DNA from 3 places in the Acidovorax sp. LjRoot117 genome. Region 2 is predicted to be linked to each of the others. Evidence: predicted binding sites of a transcription regulator. Region 2 holds the regulator's gene; each other region holds the start of a gene.
The links. The regulator sigma-54, encoded in region 2, starts transcription at its own class of promoters, with help from an activator protein. The targets are predictions, from matches to a motif close to TGGCANGNAANCTGCTTT.
Positions count from the first base shown of each region.

Region 1: ACSQ3D_RS14565 (TorF family putative porin) is a predicted target of sigma-54. The motif match lies at 2,186-2,203, and genes of this name have one in related genera.
Region 3: atzF (allophanate hydrolase) is a predicted target of sigma-54. The motif match lies at 1,809-1,826, and genes of this name have one in related genera.

Region 1 is NZ_CAXUPO020000004.1:294,043-298,095, forward strand. Features, by position in the region: gene ACSQ3D_RS14555 (MarR family winged helix-turn-helix transcriptional regulator) at 1-317, opposite strand, end outside; gene ACSQ3D_RS14560 (YifB family Mg chelatase-like AAA ATPase) at 481-2,025, opposite strand; gene ACSQ3D_RS14565 (TorF family putative porin) at 2,240-2,971, shown strand; gene glnK (P-II family nitrogen regulator) at 3,019-3,357, shown strand; gene ACSQ3D_RS14575 (ammonium transporter) at 3,392-4,053, shown strand, end outside.
Region 2 is NZ_CAXUPO020000016.1:17,432-21,484, forward strand. Features, by position in the region: gene lptA (lipopolysaccharide transport periplasmic protein LptA) at 1-616, shown strand, start outside; gene lptB (LPS export ABC transporter ATP-binding protein) at 613-1,407, shown strand; gene ACSQ3D_RS25535 (RNA polymerase factor sigma-54) at 1,507-3,117, shown strand; gene ACSQ3D_RS25540 (glutaredoxin domain-containing protein) at 3,205-3,720, opposite strand; gene ACSQ3D_RS25545 (acyl-CoA thioesterase) at 3,946-4,053, shown strand, end outside.
Region 3 is NZ_CAXUPO020000002.1:769,179-773,231, forward strand. Features, by position in the region: gene atzF (allophanate hydrolase) at 35-1,777, opposite strand; gene ACSQ3D_RS08865 (histone deacetylase family protein) at 2,153-3,199, shown strand; gene ACSQ3D_RS08870 (NAD(P)/FAD-dependent oxidoreductase) at 3,196-4,053, shown strand, end outside.

The DNA of each region.
Region 1 (4,053 bases), on a different contig from region 2:
AGCCCGCGCCGCTCCAGCGCGGCGATCAGCCCCACCAGGTTAGGCGGCAGCACGTTGAGCGTGGCGCACAGCTGGCGCGACGTGATGCCCGGGTTGTGCGCCACCAGCGACAGCACCGAGAAATCCACCACCTTCAGGCGGTACACCGCCATGCGCTCCATGAAGACCTCGATCACGGCCAGCGACGCACGGCGCGCGTTGTAGCCCACCAGCGTGCGCAGAAAGCCCGTGTCCACCGACTCGGTGAAGGGCTCGGCCGAGGGGGTGGCGGGTGCTGCTGCGGCGGCGGTTTTCTTGGAGGGGCGAGCGCTGGGCATGGGGCGATTGTGCAGAGTGGGAGGCGGGCCAGAGGCCGAAGCAAACGCAGTGGTTGATGTAGATCAGGCCCAGCCGCAGGTTCTGAAAGCCTTGTTTGCTATGGATTTTATAGTTTTGGCAGGGTGATGCCGTCGCTGCCGTGTCGGGCCCCTGCGCACAGCGCTACGCCGGGCTGCGCAGCACGCGCCGGTACTGCACCGCCTCGGCCACGTGGCTGACTGCGGTGGTGGGCGCGCCCGCCAGGTCGGCGATGGTGCGCGCCACCTTGAGGGCGCGGTGCGTGCTGCGCGCCGACCAGCCCAGGCGGGCGGCGGCGGTGTTGAGGAATTTCACGGCCGTGTCGTCCAGCTGCACGTGCGTGTCGATCTCCTGGCCCTGCAGCGCCTGGTTGGTCTTGCCCTGGCGTGCCAGGGCCACAGCGCGGGCGCGCTCCACCCGCTCGCGGATGGCGGTGGTCGACTCCCCGGCGGGCGCCTGCACCAGTTGCTCGGCAGGCAGGGCGGGCACTTCCACATGCAGGTCGATGCGGTCCAGCAGCGGCCCGCTGAGCTTGCCCTGGTAACGGCTGATCTGGTCCGGCGTGCAGCGGCAGGCGCGCTGCGTGGAGCCCAAAAAGCCGCAGGGGCAGGGGTTCATCGCAGCGATCATCTGGAACCGCGCCGGAAAGTCCGCGCGCTGCGCGGCCCGCGATATCGTGATGTGGCCGGTCTCCAGCGGCTCGCGCAGGGCCTCCAGCGCGGCGCGGGGGAATTCGGGGAGTTCATCGAGGAACAACACGCCGTGGTGTGCCAGCGAGATTTCGCCCGGCTTCGGGGGTGACCCCCCTCCCACCAGCGCCACCGCACTGGCCGTGTGGTGCGGGCTGCCGGTCGGCCTTTGCCCCCAGCGCTCGGGGTGAAAGCGCCCCGCCAGGCTGGCGATGGCCGCGCTCTCCAGCGCCTCCTGCACCGTCATCGCGGGCAGCAGGCCCGCAAACCGCAGTGCGAGCATCGACTTGCCGGAGCCCGGCGGCCCGGCCATCAGCAGGCTGTGCGCGCCGGCCGCGGCGATCTCCATCGCACGCTTGGCCGTGGCCTGGCCCTTCACGTCGGCCATGTCGGGGCCCGTGGTGTGGGCGGTCAGCGGCTGGGGCTCCAGCCGGCTCCAGCCGTCGTTGTCGACGTCGGCATCGCCCCCTGCCGCGCTGCCGGGCGGCAAGAAGGCACGCACCACGTCGAGCAGGTGGCGGGCCCGCACTACGCGGGCGTCGGGCACCAGGGCGGCTTCTTCGGCACTGCCGGGCGGCAGCACCAGTTGCACGTCGATCTGCTGGGCCTGCAGCGCCAGGCTGGTGGCCAGTGCGCCGCGCACGGCGCGCAGCTCGCCCGAGAGCGACAGTTCGCCGGCGAATTCATAGCCCTTGAGCTTGCTGGCATCGACCTGCCCGCTGGCCGCGAGGATGCCCAGAGCGATGGGCAGGTCGAACCGCCCGGAATCCTTGGGCAGATCCGCGGGCGCCAAGTTCACCGTGATGCGTTTGTTGTGCGGAAATTCGAGCCCCGCGTTCTGCAGCGCCGACCGCACCCGTTCGCGGGCTTCCTTCACTTCCACCTCGGCCAGGCCGACCAGCGTGAAGCTGGGCAGGCCGTTGGCCAGATGCACCTCGACCGTCACCGAAGGCGCTTGCAGCCCCAGAAGGGCGCGGCTTTGCACCAAAGCAAGACTCATGAAGCAGATTCTCCCCAGATGGGTGCGTTTTGTGGTTTTTAGTTGCGCGTAGTGCGCGCCTTGCACCAAGTAAGTGCATGGCGCGGAGCGAACAACCCCTCACTGTACCGGGGGATCCATGTAACGCGAAGCAACGGCCCGGCGCGGCATGGCGTGCCAGTGGCACGGTCCGTGCTTAGAGCCCCTGTCCCTACTTTGTCCAACCGGAGGAAACATGACCCGCGCCATCATCAAGACCCTGGGCGTTGCCCTTGTTGCAACCCTTCCCATGCTGGCCAGCGCCCAGCTCACCGGCAACGTCAGCCTGACCACCAACTACAAGTTCCGTGGCCAGGACCAGGACGCCTCCAAGGCCAAGGCCGTCAAGCCCGCCCTGCAAGGCGGCTTCGACTACACCTTCGGCGAAACCGGCTGGTACGTGGGCAACTGGAACTCCAGCGTGGACTGGCTGGCCAACAACTCGCTCGAGTCCGACCTGTACGGCGGCTACAAGTTCAAGGCCGCCGGCGCCGACTTCGACGTGGGCGCGCTGACCTACATCTACCCCGGCAACAGCAACGGCAACACCACCGAGCTGTACGGCGCGGCCACCATGGGCCCCTTCACCGCCAAGTACTCGCACACCATCTCCAAGGACTACTTCGGGTTCGCAGGCGCCAAGGCGGGCTCGGGCCTGAAGGGCACCAACACCGGCTACCTGAACCTGGCGTTCGCCCAGGAAGTGGCCCCCAGCATCACGCTGAAGGCATCGGTGGGCTTCACCCGCTTTGCCAGCGACATCAAGGACACGGGCGTGCCCAACTACATGGACTACAGCGTGGGCGGCGCGTATGACTTCGGCAGCGGCCTGTCGCTCGGCGCTGCCGTGGTGGGCGCCAACAAGAAGGCCTTCTTCGGCCACGTGAACAAGTCGCGCGTGATCGTCACGCTCACCAAAACCCTGTAAGCAGTCTCGATGGGCGCAGGCTGCGCCCGTTGTCGGAGGATCCCAAAATGAAAATGGTGACAGCCATCATCAAGCCCTTCAAGCTCGACGAGGTGCGCGAAGCGCTCTCGGACATCGGCGTGCAAGGCATCACGGTAACCGAGGTCAAGGGCTTTGGCCGCCAGAAGGGCCACACCGAGCTGTACCGCGGTGCAGAGTACGTGGTCGACTTTCTTCCCAAGGTCAAGATCGAAGCCGCGGTGGCCGACGACCTGGTGGACCGCGTGATCGAGTCCATCGAAACCGCCGCCCGCACCGGCAAGATCGGCGACGGCAAGATTTTCGTGACCCACCTGGAGCAGGTGGTGCGCATCCGTACCGGCGAAACCGGCAAGGAAGCCCTGTAAAGGGCCCGGTTGCCACAGACACCAGAGAAATGCCATGAAAAAACTGCTTGCTTCCTTCGTACTGGGGTTGAGTCTGCTGTCCGGCGGCTCTGCCGTGCTGGCCCAGGCCCCTGCTGCTGATGCCGCGGCATCGGCCCCCGCAGAAGCCGCGCCTGCTGCCGCTGCGCCAGCCCCCGCCGCCGCACCTGTCGCTGCACCGGCACCCGCCGCTGCGGCCTCCGAGGCCGCCCCTGCCGCACCCGTGCCCAAGATCGACTCCGGCGACACCGCCTGGATGCTGACCTCCACGCTGCTCGTGATCCTGATGACCATCCCCGGCCTGGCGCTGTTCTACGGCGGCCTGGGCCGCAGCAAGAACATGCTGTCGGTGCTGATGCAGGTCTTCGTGGTGTTCTCGCTGATCTCCCTGCTGTGGGCCATCTACGGCTACAGCCTGGCGTTCTCCGGCGAGGGCAAGTTCTTCGGCGGCTTCCAGAAGATCTTCCTCAAGGGCGTGACCCAGGAGACCTTCGGCGCGCTGATCACCATCCCCGAGTACGTGTTCATCGCGTTCCAGGGCACGTTCGCGGCCATCACCGTGGCGCTGGTCGTCGGTTCGTTCGCAGAGCGCATCAAGTTCTCCGCCGTGCTGATCTTCTCGGTGCTGTGGTTCACCTTCAGCTACGTGCCCATGGCCCACATCGTGTGGGGCGGCGG
Region 2 (4,053 bases):
GGCCCTGGCCTGCATTCATGGCGTTGCCCATGCTGAAAAGGCTGACCGCGCCAAACCCATGAACATCGAGGCCGACGCCCTGCGGCACGATGAGCTCAAGCAAACCAGCGTGTTCACCGGCCGCGTGGTCATGACCAAGGGGTCCATCATCCTGCGCGGTGCGCGGCTGGATGTGCGCCAGGACGCCGAGGGCTACCAGTACGGGGTGGTGACGGCCGAGGCGGGCAAGCGCGCGTTCTTTCGCCAAAAGCGCGACACCGTGCCTGGTGCGCCCGACGAGTTCATCGAGGGCGAGAGCGAGGTCATCGAGTACGACGGCAAGGCCGACAACGTGCGCTTCATCACCCGCGCCGAGCTGCGCCGCTACCGCGGTGCGGTGCTGAGCGACGAGATCACCGGCGCCGTCATCGTCTACAACAACCTGACCGACGTGTTCACCGTGGACGGCCAGCGCAAGCCGTCCACCAGCACCGCAGGCGACACCCCGGCCCCTGGCAGCCGCGTGCGCGCAGTGCTGGCGCCCAAGGACCCGCCACCGGGCGCCGCAGCACCTGCCGCGCCGTCGTCGGCACCGGCGCTGCGCCCCAGCAACACCCTCGGCGGCGGCGCCCAGTGAGCGCGCAGCCTGTCTCGTCCGGCGCACCCTCCGCTGCAGACCCACAGGTCGGCAGCCGGCTGGAGGTGCAGCACCTGGCCAAGTCGTACGGCAGCCGCAAGGTCGTCAAGGATGTGTCGCTCACCGTGCAAAAGGGCGAAGTCGTCGGGCTGCTCGGCCCCAACGGAGCGGGCAAGACGACCTCGTTCTACATGATCGTGGGCCTGGTGCGCAGCGATGCGGGCGACATCCGTATCGACGGCCAGTCGGTCGCCCACATGCCCATCCACCGCCGTTCGCGCCTGGGTTTGTCGTACCTGCCGCAGGAGGCGTCCATCTTCCGCAAGCTGTCGGTCGAGGAAAACGTGCGCGCCGTGCTGGAGCTGCAGCGCGGCGAGAACGGCCAGCCGCTGCCGCGCGAGGCCATCGAAGAGCGCCTCACCGCCCTGCTGCAGGAGCTGCGGGTGGACCACCTGCGGGCCTCGCCCGCCATGGCCCTGTCCGGGGGCGAGCGCCGCCGCGTGGAGATCGCCCGCGCCCTGGCCACGCAGCCACGCTTCATCCTGCTGGATGAGCCCTTCGCCGGCATCGACCCCATCGCGGTGATCGAGATCCAGCGCATCATCGGATTCCTCAAGGCGCGGGGCATCGGCGTGCTCATCACCGACCACAACGTGCGCGAGACGCTGGGCATCTGCGACCACGCGTTCATCATCAGCGACGGCCAGGTGCTGGCGCAGGGAACCCCTTCCGAGATCGTCGACAACGCCGAAGTGCGCCGGGTGTACCTGGGCGAACACTTCCGCATGTAGCAGACCGATGGACCTTACGTTCGACCCCCGCCTCTCCTTTGTGCCGCCCCGCGGGGCGGCGTGCGCCGCGCGCCCTGCAGGCCGCAAGGCGGCTGCCCGATGAAGCCCGGCCTGTCACTGCGCGTATCGCAGCACCTGGCGCTCACGCCGCAGCTGCAGCAGTCCATCCGGCTGCTGCAGTTGTCCACGCTGGAGCTGGGCCAGGAGGTCGAGCAGATGCTCGACGAGAACCCGTTTCTCGAGCGCAATGCCGAGGAGGCACCGCGCGAAGAGTTCGGCCTGGAGGCGGCCGACGTTCCTGCCCAGCCCGACGAGTACAGCGCGGACGACACGCTGTATTCCAACGCCCCCGGCGCCACCACCGCCAGCACGTCCAGCGATACCGCGGCCGACGGCCCGCTGGGTGACTCCGAGCCGGGCAGCAGCGCCAGCGACGAGCCCGACTGGAGCGGCGACGGCACCGTCGAGGTCGCACCGAACGACACCGAATGGGGCGGCGATGCGCCCGCCCGCAACCGCAACGATGCCGAAGGCGACGAGGCCGACGCCACCGAGCTGGCCCGCACGCACGAATCGCTCACTGCCTTTTTGCACCGCCAGGCGCTGTCGCTGCGCCTGTCCGAGGTGGACCGCGCGGCGCTGCGGTTCCTGATCGAATCGCTCAACGACGACGGCTACCTCGAAGACCCGCTCGAAGAGCTGGCCATCAGCCTGGCCGGCCCCGACGACCTGGAGCAGATCGAGGAGCTGGTGCACCGCTTCACGGTGGCGCAGCGCCTGTTGCAAAGCCTGGAGCCCGTGGGCGTGGGCGCGCGCGGGCTGGGCGAGTGCCTGACCTTGCAGCTCAAGGCGCTGGCCGCGGACGAAGACAGCGAGATCGACCCCGACACCGTGCAGACCGCGCTGCGCGTGTGCCAGCAGCCGCTGGAGATGCTGGCGCGCCGCGACATCCGCCGCCTGACGCAGCTGTGCGGCGACGGCGAGGAGCGCACCCGCGCCGCCATGGCCCTGATCGCCCGGCTGGAGCCGCGCCCGGGCCGCAAGTTTGTGGACGTGGAGCGCAACATCATCGTGCCCGACGTCATCGTGCGCAAAGCGGGCCGCGCCAACGGGCGCGACGGGCAGCACAATTTCATCGTCGCACTCAACCCCGACGTGATGCCGCGCCTGCGCGTGCACGACATCTACGCCGGCGCACTGCGCGGCCACAAGGGCGGCGAAGGCCACCAGGGCATGCAGCAGCGCCTGCAGGAGGCGCGCTGGTTCATCAAGAACATCCAGCAGCGCTTCGACACCATCCTGCGCGTCTCGCGCGCCATCGTGGAGCGGCAAAAGAACTTCTTCACGCATGGCGAGCTGGCCATGCGCCCGCTGGTGCTGCGCGACATTGCCGACGAGCTGGGCCTGCACGAGTCCACCATCAGCCGCGTGACCACCGCCAAGTACATGGCCACGCCCATCGGCACCTACGAGCTCAAGTACTTCTTCGGCTCGGGCCTGGGCACCGAGACGGGCGGCAATGCGTCGAGCACCGCCGTGCGCGCGCTGATCAAGCAGTTCGTCGCGGCCGAGAGCCCCACCAAGCCGCTGTCGGACAGCCAGATCGCCGAGATGCTCAAGGAGCAGGGCATCGAGTGCGCACGCCGCACGGTGGCCAAGTACCGCGAAGCGCTCAAGATCGCGCCGGCCAATCTGCGCAAGGCGCTGTAGCTCTGTCAGCGCTGCAGGGCCTGCGCCGGAAGATCGCCGCCCACCCACCGGCCCGCCAACTGCGGTGCGGTGGGGTGCGAGGCCAGGCTACTTGCGCTGGGGCGCGAAAACGGCGTCGTAGGACTGCGCGCTGAAGCCCGACAACCGCTGGCCGTTGGTGAGCAGCACCGGCACACCCCGCCCGCCAATCTGTGCAAAGGCCGCCTTGCCCACCGGCGTATCGACGTCCAGCTCGCGGTAGGCAATGCCCTTTTGCGCCAGGTACGCCTTGGCGGCCTTGCAGTAGCCGCACCAGGTGGCCATGTAGAGCACGACGTCGCCACGGGGTGCTGCGGCGGGGGGCTCGGTCTTGGGGCTGCGGTCGGCCGCGCGGGGCTCTGCACCCGGCACCACGCTGACCGGCAGGTTGTCCAGCTTCATCGCCTTGTCCACACCCACGCCCGTGGGGGGCTTGTCGCTGTAGACGACCCGGCCGTCCGGGCCCACCGTTTTGTAGAGCGTCTGGGCGCCCGCCATCGGTGCCAGCACCAGCGCGGCCATTGCCAGCGTGGCGGCTACGGCCTGGCGGAAAAGGCCGGGGGAGGGGCTCCGGTAAAATCTCATGCCTGCGAGCATAAGAGACACCGGGCGTGCTGTCAGCAAGAAGCTGCCCGGATGTGCCGCACCGCCCCATGGCACCACCCGCCGTGGGCCGCAGGGCCTGTCGCTGCAGAAAATCCCCGGCACCCAGCGGCCCTGCGCAGTACCGCATGCACGCCGCCACCGCGGGTGCCCGCCCGTTGTCCTTGTTCCACGCTTCCACCTCCGCTCCACCCCCACCGCCCAGCCATGGCCCGCATCGTCTTCGACCTTCCCGCGCAGTTCGGTTTTTCCACCGAGATGCAGATCTACATCAGCCATGTGAACCAGGGCGGGCACCTGGACAACGCGCAGCTG
Region 3 (4,053 bases), on a different contig from region 2:
CCTGCAGCAGGGTTGGAGGGGAACAAACAGGGAATCAGGTGCCGGCCCTGAGCGACGCGATGTACGCCCGCCAGCCGCCAAAGTGGCTGATGTCGTGCGCACCGGCCAGCGCCAGCGGCTCGCAGATGAAGCCCTGCACGCTGCTGCCGTCGGCCAGGGTGAGCGTGCCTATGCCCAGCGGCTGCGGGATCAACGCGACGAAGCTGCCGTAGTTCGCGGCGGGCATGCGCCACACCTCGATGGCGATGCGCGTGCCCTGGCCCGGCGCCACACGCAGCAGGCCGGGCTTGGGCGGCACGGTGCCGGGCAGGGCGTAGAGCTGGTAGTCGGCGGCTGTCTCGGTCACCAGCTCCAGCGTGGCGCCGCGGTCTGTGAGCTGGCCGTTCAGCGGCATGCCGCTCAGGTGGGCACCGACCACGGCGACCCGTACTGTGGCGGGCGCCTGCAGCCCGGCGATGGGCTGGGGCACGGGCAAGGGCGTGCTGCCGGCGGCCTGGGGCAGGCCGGTGGCGTGGTGGTAGCGCTGGCCCAGCTCCGCCAACTGCAGGTCGCTGCCGCAGGGGCCTATCAGCGTGATGCCGAAGGGCAGGCCGTCGGCGCGCAGGCTGCTGGGCACCGCAATGGCGGCATAGTCCAGCAGGTTGACGAAGTTGGTGTAGGCGCCCAGGTTGCGGTTGAGCACCACCGGGTCGGCCTGCATGGCTGCGATCGTGTAGTGCGTGGGGGCCGTGGGCACCAGCAGCACGTCGATGGCCTCGGGGCCCTGCCACATCGGTGCCACCTGCTGGCCCAGGGCGCGCAGCCGGGTCTGGGCGTCACACAGGTCGGCCGCGCTGTAGCTGCGCCCGCTGGCCAGGATGCTGCGCACCGGCTCCACCACCTGGTCCTCGTGTTGGTCGAAGAAGCTGCGCACGGCGGCATAGCGCTCTGCCACCAGGGCGCTTTCGTAAAGCAGGGCCGCGGCCTGGGCCAGCGGCGCGTAGGGTATGGGCACCGGCGTGCCGCCCAGCGCCTGAAGGCGTGCCACGGCCTCGGCGAATGCCGCCTCGGCCGCTGCATCGCCGAAGAACTCGAGCACATCGGGCACGCCGAAACGGAAGCTGGCGGGCAATGGCTTGGTGGCCAGGGTGAGCTGCCGCCCATAGGGGTCTTGCCCGTCATAGCCCTGTGCGACCTGGAGCACGCGGGCCGCCACGTCCACCGTGCGCGCGAAGATCGAGACACAGTCGGCGCTCTGCGCGGCCGGCACCACGCCCCGTGTACTGACGAGACCCTTGGTTGGCTTGATGCCCACGATGTTGTTCAGCCCTGCGGGCACGCGGCCCGAGCCGGCCGTGTCGGTCCCCAGCGCGAAGTCCACCTGGTCGGTAGCCACTACATAGGCAGAGCCTGAACTGGAGCCACCGGACACGTAGGCGGGGTTGAGCGCGTTGGGTACCGCGCCATGCGGCGAGCGCGTGCCGTTGAGCCCGCAGGCGAACTGGTCCAGGTTGGTCTTGCCCACCAGCGTTGCCCCGGCGTCGAGCAGGCGCTGCACTACCGCTGCATGGGCCGTCGCCGTGTAGGCAAAGCCAGGGCAGGCGGCGGATGTGGGGTAGCCGGCCACGTCGATGTTGTCCTTGACCGCAAAGCGGAGGCCGCTGAGCGGGCCGCCAGCCCTGCCGGCGACAGCGGGCTCGCAGCGCACCAACCAGGCCTGCTCGGCCAATGGGAGGCGCGGTGAACCGTCAGGCACAGGAGGAAATTCGGCCACCAGGGAGTTTGTTGCTTGCACCATTTTGAAGAATTCAATCTTGGATACAAGAAGAGATGCAAGCGCTGTGCCAGGCCCGCTGAGTTCGCAGCGGATCGACAAGATCGATGTGCTCCCAGAGGCAGGCAGTCCCGCAAGAACTGCATTGCGCTTAGAGGGAAGCTCGTGGCTTTGGGGCCCGGACGATGTCTGGTACCGGCACATGAAGCGCGGCACGTGCGGCTGGGTGCCTGCCTGTGCTGCCAGCCCTGCCAGCCTTGCCTGGTGCCAGTTTTCGCTGCGGTGTGGTGCATGGGCAGCGTTTCGAGCGGTTTGGGACGCGCTAAAGTGGTGAGCCCTGCCTGCCTCCGTGGGATGCATCGACGGACGCGGGCAAAACCATTTCCTTTCTGTATCCGCATGATTTCTTTCCACAACCCCTTGCACCACCGGCATGCGCCGGTCCATGAGTTCTACCGGGGAGAGCGCGTGCCGTGCTTCGAGAAACCGGTCCGTGCCCAATATGTGGAGGACGCCCTGCTGGAGCGCGGCCATGGGCTGTTGGCGCCTGATGTGGACAGCACGCCGGTGCTGGCCCAGATCCATGCGCCGCGCTACCTGGCTTTTTTGCAGAGCGCATGGCAACAGTGGCTGGCACTGGACGCGGCCAACGCTTCGGTCCAGCCATTCCCGTCGGTGTGGCCGGTGCGCAGCCTGCGCAGCGACGTGGAGCCGGACAACTTCGTGGCGAAACTGGGTCTGTACTCCATGGACAACGGCACGCCCATGGCCGCGGGCACCTGGGAGGCCGTGAAGGCAGGGGCCGATGCCGCTGCCAGCGCAGCGGCCCGCGTGGCCCAGGGCGCGCGTGCCGCGTTCTGCTGTACACGCCCGCCGGGCCACCATGCAGGGCCCGACTTCATGGGCGGCTACTGCTTTGTCAACAACGCTGCCGTGGCGGCGCAGTGGCTGCGCAACCACGGGTCCGGGCGCGTAGCCCTGCTGGACGTGGACTATCACCACGGCAACGGCACGCAGAGCATCTTCTACGACCGTGCCGACGTGCTGTTCATCAGCCTGCATGGCGATCCACGCACCGAATACCCGTTCTACCTGGGCCATGCCGACGAAACCGGCGAAGGCGAGGGCGCAGGTTTCAACCTCAACCTGCCGCTGCCCGCGGGCACCACCGCCACGCAATGGTTCGCCGCGCTGGAGCAGGCCTGCGTGCGCATTGCGCAGTACCAGGCGGACACGCTGGTGGTATCGCTGGGGCTCGACGCCTTCGAGGACGACCCCATCTCGAAATTCGCGCTCAAGACCTCGGACTTCACCCGCCTGGGCGAGCGGCTGGCCGCCCTGGGGCTGCCCACGGTGTTCGTGCTCGAAGGCGGCTACGCGGCTGCCGAACTGGGCCACAACGCCGTGAACGTGCTCGATGGTTTCGAGCAGGCGGCCCCGCGATGAGCGAAGCTGTCGACTGCGTGGTGGTCGGTGCTGGCGTGGTCGGCCTGGCCGTGGCCCGTGCGCTGGCGCTGCAGGGGCGCGAGGTCATGGTGCTGGAGGCGGCCGATGCCATCGGCACCGGCACCAGCTCGCGCAACAGCGAGGTCATCCATGCCGGGCTGTACTACGCCACGGGCTCGCTCAAGGCGCGGCTGTGCGTGCAAGGCCGCGAGCTGCTCTACGCTTACTGCGCCGAGCGCGGCGTGCCGCACCGGCGCTGCGGCAAGCTGATCGTGGCCACGTCCCCGGAACAGATCCCGGCGCTGCAGGGCATCGAAGCGCGCGCGCGTGCCAACGGCGTTGGCGATCTGCAATGGCTCGATGCCGAGGCCGCGCAGGCGCTGGAGCCTGCGCTGCAGTGCGTGGCCGCTCTGCATTCGCCGAGCACCGGCATCGTCGACAGCCATGCGCTGATGCTCGCGCTGCAGGGAGACCTGGAGCACGCGGGTGGGATGGTGGTATTGAATTCGCCCCTGGCGCACGCTGAATGCGCGCCAAATGCTATTGAATTGGTAGCGGTTGACGGTACACGCCTGGTGGCGCGTTCCGTGGTCAATGCCGCCGGCCTGCATGCCCCCGGGCTGGCCGCACGCTTTGCGGGGCTCGGCGCCGCGCATGTGCCTGTCGCCCACTACGCCAAGGGCAACTACTTCACCCTGTCTGGCAAGGCGCCCTTCAGCCGGCTGATCTACCCCGTGCCGGAGGCCGCAGGCCTCGGTGTGCACCTGACGCTGGACCTGGGCGGGCAGGCGAAGTTCGGGCCGGACGTGCAGTGGGTCGACTCACCCGACGATCTGGCGGTGGACCCATCCCGT